DNA from 2 places in the Paenibacillus sp. FSL P4-0338 genome. Region 2 is predicted to be linked to the other one. Evidence: predicted binding sites of a transcription regulator. Region 2 holds the regulator's gene; the other holds the start of a gene.
The links. Region 2 encodes Rex, which represses fermentation and respiration genes when NADH is low (regulators of the CRP and FNR family bind a similar motif). Its sites were predicted from a motif close to TTGTGAAATATTTCACAA; they were not measured.

Region 1: a site for Rex is predicted at 4,098-4,115, ahead of MKZ07_RS32825 (flavocytochrome c). Genes of this name have one in related genera too.

The regions. Positions count from the first base shown of each region.
Region 1 covers NZ_JBBOCG010000002.1:2,033,661-2,039,793, reverse strand. The annotation lists gene MKZ07_RS32840 (CPBP family glutamic-type intramembrane protease) at 1-419, shown strand, start outside; gene dcuS (DcuS/MalK family sensor histidine kinase) at 452-2,068, opposite strand; gene MKZ07_RS32830 (FMN-binding protein) at 2,260-2,619, opposite strand; gene MKZ07_RS32825 (flavocytochrome c) at 2,646-4,076, opposite strand; gene MKZ07_RS32820 (hypothetical protein) at 4,261-4,719, shown strand; gene MKZ07_RS32815 (response regulator) at 4,847-5,566, opposite strand; gene MKZ07_RS32810 (DUF4291 domain-containing protein) at 5,584-6,133, opposite strand, start outside.
Region 2 covers NZ_JBBOCG010000001.1:2,559,526-2,565,658, reverse strand. The annotation lists gene panD (aspartate 1-decarboxylase) at 1-127, shown strand, start outside; gene MKZ07_RS11325 (hypothetical protein) at 242-880, shown strand; gene dinG (ATP-dependent DNA helicase DinG) at 999-3,860, shown strand; gene MKZ07_RS11315 (redox-sensing transcriptional repressor Rex) at 3,999-4,649, shown strand; gene MKZ07_RS11310 (amidohydrolase) at 4,639-5,940, shown strand; gene MKZ07_RS11305 (cell wall elongation regulator TseB-like domain-containing protein) at 5,970-6,133, shown strand, end outside.

The DNA of each region.
Region 1 (6,133 bases), on a different contig from region 2:
CCGCCGCCGGCATTCTGCTCGGAATCATCAATCTAGTGCTGAGCGGACAAAGCCTCGATGGATTCAGCCTGAAGCTAATCTATTTCAGAGTGGCGCTCAGTCCGGCCATTTATGAAGAACTAGCCCTACGTACCTTGTTCTATGCCCTATGCCTGTCCCTGATGCACGGCAGAGCCGATACCAGAGCCCAAAAATTTACCGTCTGGTTCATGATGATCGTTCCCCATGTGCTGGTCCACACGCCGGACAGCTTCATTCAGGGTGGAATCATCCCCGGCATCATCAGCACTCTCATGTATATCCTCTTGTTCGGCCTGCCCTTTGCAATACTACAGCGCAAGCGGGACCTCACATCTGCCATGCTTGCTCATGGAATAGTGGATATCATACGATTCTGTTTCCTGGGTCTCCCCTTCTAGTAGAGGGGTGCTCCGGCACGGTACGGCACAGTTCACACCTCCTCCTCCTCCCCCTTCACCTCATAAGGCACATCAACTATAAAATGCCCCCCTGAACCGTAGACGGCGGCCAGCTCAAGATGGCCCTTTAATTTATCCACACTTTTCTTGACCAAATACAGCCCGATTCCCCGCTGTTCACCCTTGGAGGAGTAACCCTGAACGAAGATCTTCTCCTTGAGGCCCGCCGGAATTCCCGGACCGTTGTCGCTAACCTCGCATAGCAGCCGCCCCTCTTCATATTGAAAAGCAAGCTCCACCCGCTTCACGGGTTGCTCGCAGAGCTCCCCCAGCGCCTCCAGGGCATTATCCAGCAGATTGCCGGCAATCGTAATCAGCTCATGAATCACCTGCGGATCAGCCGGCTCCGGCAGATAGCTGTCTCCGGTCAGCAACAGCTCTATCCCCGCTTCGCGTGCCCGGCTCAGCTTCCCCAGCAGAAATCCGGCCATCACGGGGTCCTTGATCTGTCTCGTGATCGACCCGATCTCCTTCTGGTAATTGCTTACCGTTCCCAGAATATATTGCTGCAGCTCATCATATAGGCCCATATGCGTCATGCCCATAATGACATGCAGCTTGTTCATGAACTCATGGGCACCGGAGCGCAGTGCTTCTGCATAGACAGAGACTCCCGACAGCTTCTCCGCCAGCACAGCCAGCTCAGTCTCATCCCGGAAAGTGGCAATCGCGCCAACGATGTTACCGTTCACCCGGACTGGCAGGCTGTTCACCAATAAAGAGCTGTCTCCCAGCTCCAGCTCCTGGTCCTGTATCCCCTCTCCCTCAGCCAATACCCGCTCCAGACCCAGCTCCGGCCAAAACTCGGCAATCTGCCGGTTCATGGCGCTCCCGCCAATCCCGGCTGCCCGCAGAAGCCGCTGTGCTTCCATATTAAGGATGGTAATCCGCGCCTTCTGATCTACGGCAATAATTCCCTCGCGCGTGGATTCCAGCATCGCACTGCGTTCCTGGAGCAGCTTGGAGATGTCCTCCGGCTCCATGCCGAACACCATCCGCTTGATCTGCGCTGCCAGAATGAATGCTCCTCCCGCTCCAAGCAAGGCTCCCGAGACCAGAATCGCAATAATCGTCCACTCATTCAGCAGGACCAGCCGCTCAACCCGCTCCAGGGACAGACCGGCAATGACCACACCCACCTGATGCCCCCGGTTGTTATAGACCGGCACGAAGCCGCGCAGGGATCTGCCGAGCGGGCCGGCCCCTTCGGAGATACTCTCCCCTCCGCGCAGCGATATCTCTTGGCCTCCTCCCGCAAAGGGCAGTCCGACCAGCGAGGCATCCGGATGGGAATAGCGGATACCCTTCATATCTGTGACTACCACGAACATAATATCATTGCGGCGGGCGATTCTTGAGGTGTAGTCCTGAATCTCCTTGCTGTTGCCCTCACTGAGTCCCTCAGAGACCAGCGGAATCAGAGCGATGGTACGGGCAATCGTAATCGCCTTATCCTCCAGCGCCTGCCGGGTCTGCGGAATAATCTGATTGCGGAAAATAAAATATAAAATCAGCAATACCAGCAGGACAACGGCAGACACCATAACGGCGATCATTGTGCGCAGACTGTAGCTTTTTTTCCTGGCCACTTGCGTGATGACCTCCCTTCATATCCCTTTTCCCTTCGAACTATATTAGTTGAACCTGAATTTGTAAAGCTGCTCCCGGGGCTCGCTTCTGGGGAATAGAAGAATGAAGCAAGCCCAGCCGTTCTGCCGGAGACAGGAGGGCTGGGCTTGCTGGGCTGAACTTTTCACAACTCTATTAATTGGATGATAGCTTACTGCTTCTTGGCCTGTTCCAGCGCCTGGGTCACCGCTTCAATAATTCCGCCGCTGGAGCCGGAAGCACCGGAGAGGGCGTCTACGCCTTCTGTGGTTTGCTTTTCAATAATTTCAGGAATGGTATTCTCCACTGCCGCATCGATCATCGCCTGCGTCTCCTTATGCTCCTCTACGGTAATGGCGTCGATCTTCTCATCCTTGATTTCTACCGCCACTTTAATATCACTCTTGACCCCTTTACCTGTTCCATCATACGTCCCGTCTACATACTTGCCGGAAGATGAAGAGCATCCTGCCGTAAGTACTGTTGCAGCCGCAAGGGCAGAGAACAGCAACGTTTTTGTCCACTTGTGCATGAGTAATTCCTCCTTCTGGAAAGTTTCTATTTCTTAAGTGCCTTCACAGCTTCATCCGCTGCAATCCGGCCGAAGGTGGTGATGTCTGCAAGTGCATTCCCGCCCAGACGGTTGGCGCCGTGTACCCCGCCGGTTACTTCGCCCGCAGCATACAGTCCGGCAATGACCTGATCCTTGGTATCCAGCACCTGTGCCTGAGTGTTAATCGCTACTCCGCCCATGGTATGGTGGATTCCCGGTGTTACCTGAATTGCATAATATTTACCTTTTTCAAAAGACAGTTCAAGATCCGGCCGTTCAAACTCTGTATCCTTACCGGAAGCAACGAAGCCATTATACGTATTCAGTGTATCTGCCAGTGCTTTGCCGTCTACACCAATCTGTGCCGCCAATTCTTCAGGAGTTGCCGCTTCTTTGACCAGATCCATTCCAAAGTAAACCTCGGTTGCCTTCAGGTTCGCACGCAGCTCATCATTGAAGATCAGGTAAGCTACTTTGCCGGACTGGGCCAGAATATTCTGGGACACGACATCGCGGGTCAGCAGTTCATTCGTGAATCGCTTGCCTTCGCTATTGACCAGAATTGCACCGTCTCCGCGTACCCCTTCCGTGATCAGCACGCCTTGATTCGGAATGGTGGTCGGATGAATCTGAATCTCCTTCATGTCTACCAGCTTGGCGCCGATCTTCTCTGCCATCGTTGTACCATCGCCGGTTGCGCCTGGATGGTTAGTCGTAGAGAACCCTTCCAGCTTCGGCTGGTACCCCTTGATCATGTCCATGTTGGCGCCAAAACCGCCGGCCGCCAGGATAACAGAATTGGCACTAATCGTGTACTGCTTGCCATCCTTATCCGTCACCTTCACCCCGGTAACCATGCCGTCCTTGTTCTTGACGATCTCATCGGCAGTCGTCCGCAGGCGCACATCAATCTTGTATTCCTCCAGCTTCTTCTTCAGCGCGACTACGATGAAATTCCCTGCCGCTTCCCCGCCTGCCGGACGGTGAATCCGGTTCACGCTTGCCCCGCCTGCGCGTCCCACTTCAGACAGCTCGGCTCCATTCTCCTTCAGCCACTCCACGGAAGCCGCCGCACCGTTCGTAAGCGTTCTGACCAGTTCCGGGTTGTTAAGGTTCTTGCCGCCCTTCATGGTATCCTCGAAATGCAGCTCCGGACTGTCTTTGATGCCATCCGCTGCCTGATAAGGTGTTCCTGCCGCATTCAATCCGCCTTCCGCACGGACGGTATTGCCTCCAAGCATAGGCATTTTTTCGATCAGTATCACCTTAGCTCCCTGATTATGCGCTTCAATGGCAGCAGTCATTCCCGCGCCGCCGCCGCCGATAATTACAATGTCCGTAGACTCCCCTTTGGTGCTGTTACATGCAGGCAATACCACCAGACTTGCCAGCAGCAACCCTTTGCCCAGCAGACTTCCCCATCTCTTTCTGTTCATTCTGTTCTCCTCCAATTGTCATTGTGCATATTTTCACAATCATCATAACCTGAAGGAGCCCTCACTAGAATATTTAGTAATTAAAGAAATGATAAAGTAAATAAAGGTAGTGAATTTGCTTGAATGTGGTTATAGATTTATAATTGGAGCTTATACAACCGTATCACTAGGAGGAACAGAAACTATGGAAAAAAGCGAAAAATATTGGCTGGCCGGTGCTGTTCTGGCAGCAGCCGGTGTCTCCCTGATGAGCTACACCGCAAGCCGCTATACTTCATTCAAAAGAGTAGTTGCCCGAACCATCCGTCTGGAAGATATCGCTGCACTGGAAATTACCCGCCTGTCTTCTGTTCCCGGTGAACAGAAGGATGTTGTGCTCACCGAGCCGGAAGCGATTAAGCGGATCTACGATGATTTCTCTGGTGTCCGCCTGATGAAATCCGCCCGCAATGTCAACACTGACAACAAGTACAGCTATTACATGACCATCGTGCAGGCCGACCGGAAGCAGCGGTTCGACATTATTTTGAAGGGCAAGCATCACATGATTATCTACGACAATGACATGAACAACCCGCACCTGGTAGCCTACAAAATCATTAACGAGTTCAGTCCGCTGGCTCTGCAGCAGGCCTTCGATTGATTCTGCGCACGTTTATGTATGGCATAGCTTAATAACCTTCACAGCTAATGTGAAGGCTATATGGAGTCATGGAACGCCTGAGGCAGCCTCGGGACACCGTGACTCCGTTTTATTTTATAGAGAAAGCCTATAGATATTTACGGATAAGTTCATGCCCTTCAGGTCTCACCTTATACATATACACCGGCCTGCCTACTGCCCCGTAGCTAAGCTCCATCTCCAGAATGCCTGCCTCCGTCAGAAAAGCCAGATATTTGCGGACCGAGATCCGCGAGATGGGCGCATGGCTGCTGATATCCTCTGTGGAGAACACCCGGCTCTCCAGCCGGTTAATCGTGCTCCAGATGCTCTCCAGTGTGCCTTCGGCAAGTCCCTTGGGCAGCGGCAAGGCAGCGGACTGCTCCTCTTCCGTCCCGAGCGAATGCCGCAGCAGCTTATCCAGCTGCTCCTGGCTGAGATGCTCCTTGTGCATCAGCTTATAATCTTCACGATACGCCGACAAGGCCGCCTGAAACCGTGCAAACTCGAACGGCTTGATCAAATAATCCACGGCCCCGTTCTGCAGTGCCTTGCGGATGCTGGCATTGTCGCTGGCGGCGGAGATCACAATGATATCCACCTTGCTCCCCTGCTCCCGCAGAGCAGAGAGCAGCTGCAGCCCGCTGACACGCGGCATATAAATATCCAGCAGCACCAGATCTACCTGCTCCTTCTCCAGCATAGTCATCGCCTCATCCCCTGTCGCCGCCCAGCCCGCATACTCAAAGCCCGCAACCTGCTCCAGATAATGCCGGTTAAACTTCGCCACCATCGGGTCATCCTCTACGATCAACACTCTAATGTTCATGGGTTCTCCTTGTCTTACTAAATAATTCCTAAGGTTCGTTCAATAGAATTCTCCACAGGATACGGGGTCTCCTTCGGCAACACCCCCGTGCTGAACTTCCCGGATTGTATCGCCTCTCTGGTATCGATTACAAACTCAGTAATATCAGTGATTTCTACTATGCATTCGTAGATGAATTTATGCACCATATCGCCCCTGAGACCTAACTGAATGGCTCTTCGCGGCAATTTGTTCCCATGGATATCTCTATCCGGGTCCCATTGGCATCTCACTTGGGAAGCTTGTAACTTCGTCTGCCACTCCTCTTGGGAAGCATACAAGTCAGGATCATATGAGGACAGCACCACCTGAGACAAAATATGATTGAAGCCCTCTCTGGTAATATCAATCGCCAATATCCGCTCCTGATCCGTTTTGGTCGCCCACCCTGACCGGTACATCATCCATAAGAAAGAAGGCTTGATCCAGGTCATTCTATCTATCTTGAAAGAAGGCCCGAATTGCCCAAACTCTGATACCTCATCTGCAATTTTATGATTATATGCTTGGTAGACTCTGACCGTTTGA
Region 2 (6,133 bases):
TATTATTTCCTACGCTGTGGTGTCCTCAGAAGAGCTGGCAGCGCATAAGCCGACGGTGGTGTTCGTTGATGAAGGCAACAAGCCGGTGAAGCTGGCGGATCATGAGATTCACGCTACAATTGCCTGAAGTCCGCGCTTTGAGCCATGTAATCAATGGCAGGGATGAAGACACCTGTACTTGCTAAAAATGAAGGAAGGCAAGCTTAAGCTGACTTCATTATCAGTAAGGGTGGGATGTCCGGTGTTTCAACATTTATTTGCTGAGATGAACAAGATGCTCCAGGAGATCAAAACCGACTATCCTACTGCGGAGGGTGCCCGCCGAAGCGATCTTTTATCCAAGTATAATATGCTCCACCGAATCAGTGATAATGTAATGGATGAGTGGCTGCTCTTCGCCGAGAAGCTGAGCGAGTTCCGGGAACAGGCCGATTTCCAGGGTCCGCCAGAGGAGTTGCCGGAAGAGGAAGCGCCCGAGCTTGGGATGGATGCTTTTGTCAGGGGCCAGGGCTATTACAAGCTGCTGATGTACCGCAAGTGCATTGAACAGTTCAGGGAGGTTACGGCACAATATCCGGATAGCCTCGCTGCCCGCCTGTATCTGGCCATGGCTTATCTGCAGGAAGGTGAAGGCGAGATTGCCTGGGGACATCTGGATCACATGCTGGGCCTGATCCGTGAGGTGAAGCTGAAGGCGATGATCTATAATGCGCTGGGCTGTATCCGTGCTTCCCAGGAACGCTTTAATGAAGCCAGTGAGCTGTTTAGCCTGTCGCTGCTGCATGACCCGGATCTGCCGGAGCCGAATGTGAATCTGGAGGTATGCCGCAGACGGGGCGGGAAGCTGGAGTTTGGCCATCAGCTGGTTTCGCTTTTATAACTTTTTCCCGGTTCCTTTAGGCGATGCGCCCCACCACTTTCTGGGGTGTGCATCGCCTTTTTTCGTAACTTCTGTTATGCTGATAAAGAGTCTCAAGTGAAAGGGAATAGAACTTATAATGAAATTTGCCGTGCTTGATTTTGAAACTACGGGAACCCAATCTGTGGGAGAAATCATCCAGGTTGGCCTTGCCATTATAGAAGAAGACGGGACGATCTCCCGGGTGTATGGTTCCTACGTCAAGCCCGGAGCACCCATTCCTCCTTTTATTACGGGCCTGACCGGAATTACAGACAGTGATGTACAGGATGCGCCAGAGCTTGATGAGATGATGATGGAGCTGGTGCCGCTGCTGGATGATGTCGTCCTCGTCGGACACAATGTAGCGTTTGATTTTCATTTTTTGCAGAATGCGCTGGACCGCTGCGGCTACCTGCCGTTTCAGGGGCGGATTCTGGATACCATCGATTTTCTCAAAATATGCTTTCCCTCGCTGAGCACCTATCAGCTAGGCGCGGTAAGCAGCCACTTCGGCATTACGCATGACCGTCCCCATCAGGCTGACAGTGATGCGCTTGCCACGGCTATTGTGCTGCTTAAATGTCTGGAAGAGCTGCACAGTCTGCCGCTGTTGACTATTCAGCGGCTGAATGAGCTGTTCGCAGACGAAGACAGTGATTTGGCCTGGTATTTCGACGGTCTGCTGCGGGAGCGGGAGATGGAGACCTTTCAGCCGGAAGGAGAGCTGAGCTTCTACCGCCAGCTTGCGCTGGCTGTGGGGGATTGGGCAGAGTTGGCAACGCCCCGGGAGGAAGGAAACGTCAATCCGCTGGAGAATATTACCTTTGAAGAGTATATGGATGAGGTAACGAAGCGGCTGAAGGCTGTTCTTCCACAGTATGAGAGCCGTGAGGCCCAGGAGCTGATGATCCATGAGGTCATTACAGCGCTTGAGAAGGACAAGCATCTGCTGATTGAAGCGGGAACCGGCACCGGCAAGTCGCTGGGTTACCTGCTTCCGGCCATCTACCATAGTGTGAAAAGTGATCAAAAGGTGATGGTCAGCACTCATACCATTAACCTTCAGGACCAGTTGCGTGAGCGGGATATCCCACTCTTAACCAGCGTTGTGCCGTTCCCGTTCAAGGCCTCCATCTTTAAGGGAAGAGGGCACTATTTGTGTCTGCGCAAGTTCGAACATAGAATGAATAAAAAGGACTTTACGAGTCCAAGAGAAGAAGCGCTCACCGCTGCGCAAATGCTTGTCTGGCTGACCCAGACGACGACCGGCGATGATGAGGAGCTTAACTTAAGCGGACGGGGCGGCGATTTCTGGGAGACTGTAGCCAGTGATACCGACTCCTGCCTGGGACGGGCTTGTCCCTGGTTCCGCAAATGCTATTACCACCGGGCCAAGCATGAAGCCGGGATCTCTGATGTGGTGGTCACCAATCACTCCAAGCTGTTCGCAGATGTCAAAGCCGGGCATCAGCTACTTCCGGCTTACGATCATCTTGTGATTGATGAAGCCCATCATCTGGAAGATATTGCCGGCAAGCATCTTGGCATGCAGATGAAATATTTCACATTCGCCCATACCCTCACCCGCCTCTATAAGGATAGCCGGAGCGGGCAGCTGCCTGCCCTCCGCCAGAGTCTGCAGTCTTCGGGCAGTGAGCAGGCTTCCGAATGGAGCGGCGTGATCGACCGGATCTATCCCGATCTGCTGACGGTGAAGGAATCTTGGGATGCGCTCAGCGACCGGCTCTTCAGCCTGCTGCCCGAGCGCAGCGATGCCGGAGCCGGTGAAGCAGGCCAGCTGGTGGCCCGCCTGCAGCCGGGCAAGAAGCCGAAGGATTGGGAGGAGTTGGCGGCCCTTGAGAATACGCTGAACCTCAGTCTGAGCGATATCATCCGCAAGGGTGACAAGATGCTCAGTGAGATGCGTGACACGGACAGCCAATCCTCCTCGGACAGTCTTGTGACCGATATCGGCGGGTTATTTAAGGATCTGGCATCCATTAGAGAGCAGATCCGCTTCTTCATGGGCCTGAACGATGAGAATATCGTGTATTGGCTGGAGGGAAGCGGTAATTATAAAGGCAAGTCGCTGCAAATGTATGCCGTTCCTGTAGATGTCAGTACCCAGCTCAGGGAGCTGTTCTTCGACAAGAAGAAGAGTATTGTCCTGACCTCGGCCACCTTATCCGTGGATAAGTCCTTCCAGTTCATGATCGATAACCTGGGCCTTGGTGAAGCTGCGGAGCAGGGGCGTCTGATGACAGCGCTGCTTCCGTCGCCGTTTAAATACCGGGAGCAGGCTCTGCTGGTCATTCCCCGCGACTTCCCGAGCGTCAAGGGAAGTATAGGGGATGCCCGTTTTGTGGACACGCTTGTTCATTCCCTCGCCGAGACTGCTGTAACTACACGAGGGCGAATGCTGGTGCTGTTCACCTCCTACAAGATGCTGCGCCAGGTCTATGACCCGCTGAAGGAGGCGCTTGCCTCCCAGGATATCGCGGTGCTCGGACAAGGTGTGGAGGGCGGCAGCCGGAGCAAGCTGATCCGCCGCTTCCAGGACAGCCCGGCTTCGGTCCTGCTCGGTACCAGCAGTTTCTGGGAAGGGGTAGATATTCCGGGAGAAGCATTGACCTGCCTGGCGATTGTCAGACTGCCGTTCCAGCCGCCGAATCACCCGCTGGCAGAAGCGAAGTCGGAGCTGCTTCAGGCACAGAAGAAGAACCCGTTCATGAAGCTGTCCGTGCCGCAGGCAGTCATCCGCTTCAAGCAGGGCTTCGGGCGGCTGGTCCGCACGGCGCAGGACCGGGGCATCGTAATTGTGTACGATACTAGAGTAATTGAATCGCATTACGGAAAGTACTTCCTGTATTCACTCCCCGGTCCCAAGATGGAGCATATGCTCACCGAGCAGATGGTCCCGAGAATTGCCGAATGGCTGGAAGACGGCGGGGTTTCCTAATTCATCTGCTATTGCTATTATTAATAAGTCATGATTAACCTGAAGATCCGTTCCCGCCCTGTCCTGCCGATCCGGCAGGCGGGGGGCACGGTTGCTATAATTGAACGGGTATAACACAACTATTAAGGAGGAGAATACATGAAATCGGATAAAATATCGGAGGCCGTCGTGCGCAGGCTCCCAGTGTACCTGCGTTTCCTGAACGATCTCCAAAAACGTGAAATCTCCACAGTCTCTTCTCAGGAGCTGGGCCAGAAGCTTGATCTGAATCCCGCCCAGATCCGTAAGGATTTGGCTTACTTCGGTGATTTTGGCAGGAAGGGTATCGGCTACGATGTATCCTATCTAATTGAGAAGATTCGCCATATCCTGAAGCTTGACCAGCAAATTAATGTTGCACTGGTTGGAGCCGGTAATCTCGGTCATGCCTTGTCTAACTACAACGCTTACTTGAAGGATACGATGAAGATTACTGCGATCTTCGATGCCTACCCGCCGAAGGTGGGCCAGCAGATCAACTCGCTGGTTGTGCAGCCGATGGAGGAGTTAAGCAGCACAATCCGCTCGCAGGGCATCCGCATCGGGATTATTACCGTACCTGACAGCGAAGCCCAGAATGTAGCTGATATTCTTGTGGACTCCGGCATTGAGGCGATTCTGAACTTCGCACCGGTTATTCTCAAGACGCCTGCCAATATCCGGATTCATGCCGCAGATTTCACCACAGATCTGCAGAGCCTGGCCTATTATTTGCATGATGGAAAGGATGAGGCAGAAGATGAGCAGTAAGATCACGATAATCAAGAACGGGCACTTCCTGGTTCCGGGCAGCGACAAGCCGGTTCTAAGCGGGTATATGACCCTGGAGAATGATCTGATTACTTACATAGGTGAAGCTGAGCCGGTAGTGGAGGATGGCGCTCAGGTCGTAGACGGCAGCCGTCTGCTGTTCATGCCGGGTCTGGTCAATACCCATGGGCATACGGCCATGTCACTGCTGCGCGGATACGGCGACGATATGGTGCTTCAGACTTGGCTGCAGGAGAAGATGTGGCCGATGGAAGAGAAATTCACTGGTGATGATGTATATTGGGGAACCTCGTTGTCCGTACTGGAAATGCTGAAGGGCGGCACAACCACCTTCCTCGATATGTATGATCATATGGACCGGGTAGCGGAAGTAACGGAGCAGTCCGGTATTCGTGCGGTGCTGATGCGCGGCGTAATTGGGCTGTGCCCGGAAGAGGTACAGCAAGCAAAGCTCGCTGAGGCGGTTGCTTTTGCCCGTAACTGGCACGGCAAGGCTGACGGCAGAATTACAACTATGCTCTCACCGCACGCTCCGTACACCTGTCCTCCAGAGTTTTTCATGAAGTTTGTGCAGGCTGCCCATGATCTGGACCTGCCGATGCATACCCATATGTCCGAGACGCGCCATGAAGTGGAGCAGAACGTGGCTGACTACGGCCTTCGTCCGGTCGCACATCTGGAGAAGCTGGGGATGTTCACCCGTCCTTCGCTCATTGCCCACGGGGTTCATCTGAACGATGAAGAGATCGGGATTCTGGCCCGCTATAACGTTGGCGTGTCGCATAACCCCGGCAGTAACCTGAAGCTGGCCAGCGGGGTTGCACGTGTTCCTGAGCTGCTGCGAGCCGGGGTTAAGGTCTCCCTGGGTACAGACGGCGCGGCAAGCAACAACAATCTGGATATGTTCGAAGAGATGAGGCTGGCGGCTCTGATCCACAAGGGCGTAAGCGGTGATCCTACAGCGGTACCGGCTCCTGAAGCGCTACTGATGGCCACGGAATACGGGGCTCAGTCTATTTTCCTAAGCGGGGTAGGCCGGCTTGCAGCAGGAATGAAGGCCGACTTCATCGCGCTTGATATTGACCAGCCGCATTTGCTGCCGCATACCGATCTGCTCTCCCATGCCGTCTATTCGGCAAGTGCCAAGGATGTGGAGCATGTATGGGTGAACGGCCAGCAGGTTGTGAAGCATGGACAATGCCTGACACTGGATGAAGAAGCTATCCGCCGCAAAGCACAGGAGACGTTCGAGAGCCTGCTTAAACGGTAATTCAGGAGAACGGGAAAGGAAGCAGCGTTGTGAAGAAGAAGAGGAGAAAATGGATCTGGCTGGGGCTTACCGTGGTGCTGCTCCTTCTGTTCGGATTAAGCCAGTTCTATGCCTACATTATGAAGGACCAGTGGAACGAGCGGAATGAGGCCAAGGAGCTGGCCCGGACGCGTGCCGGACTAACGGAGGTAAC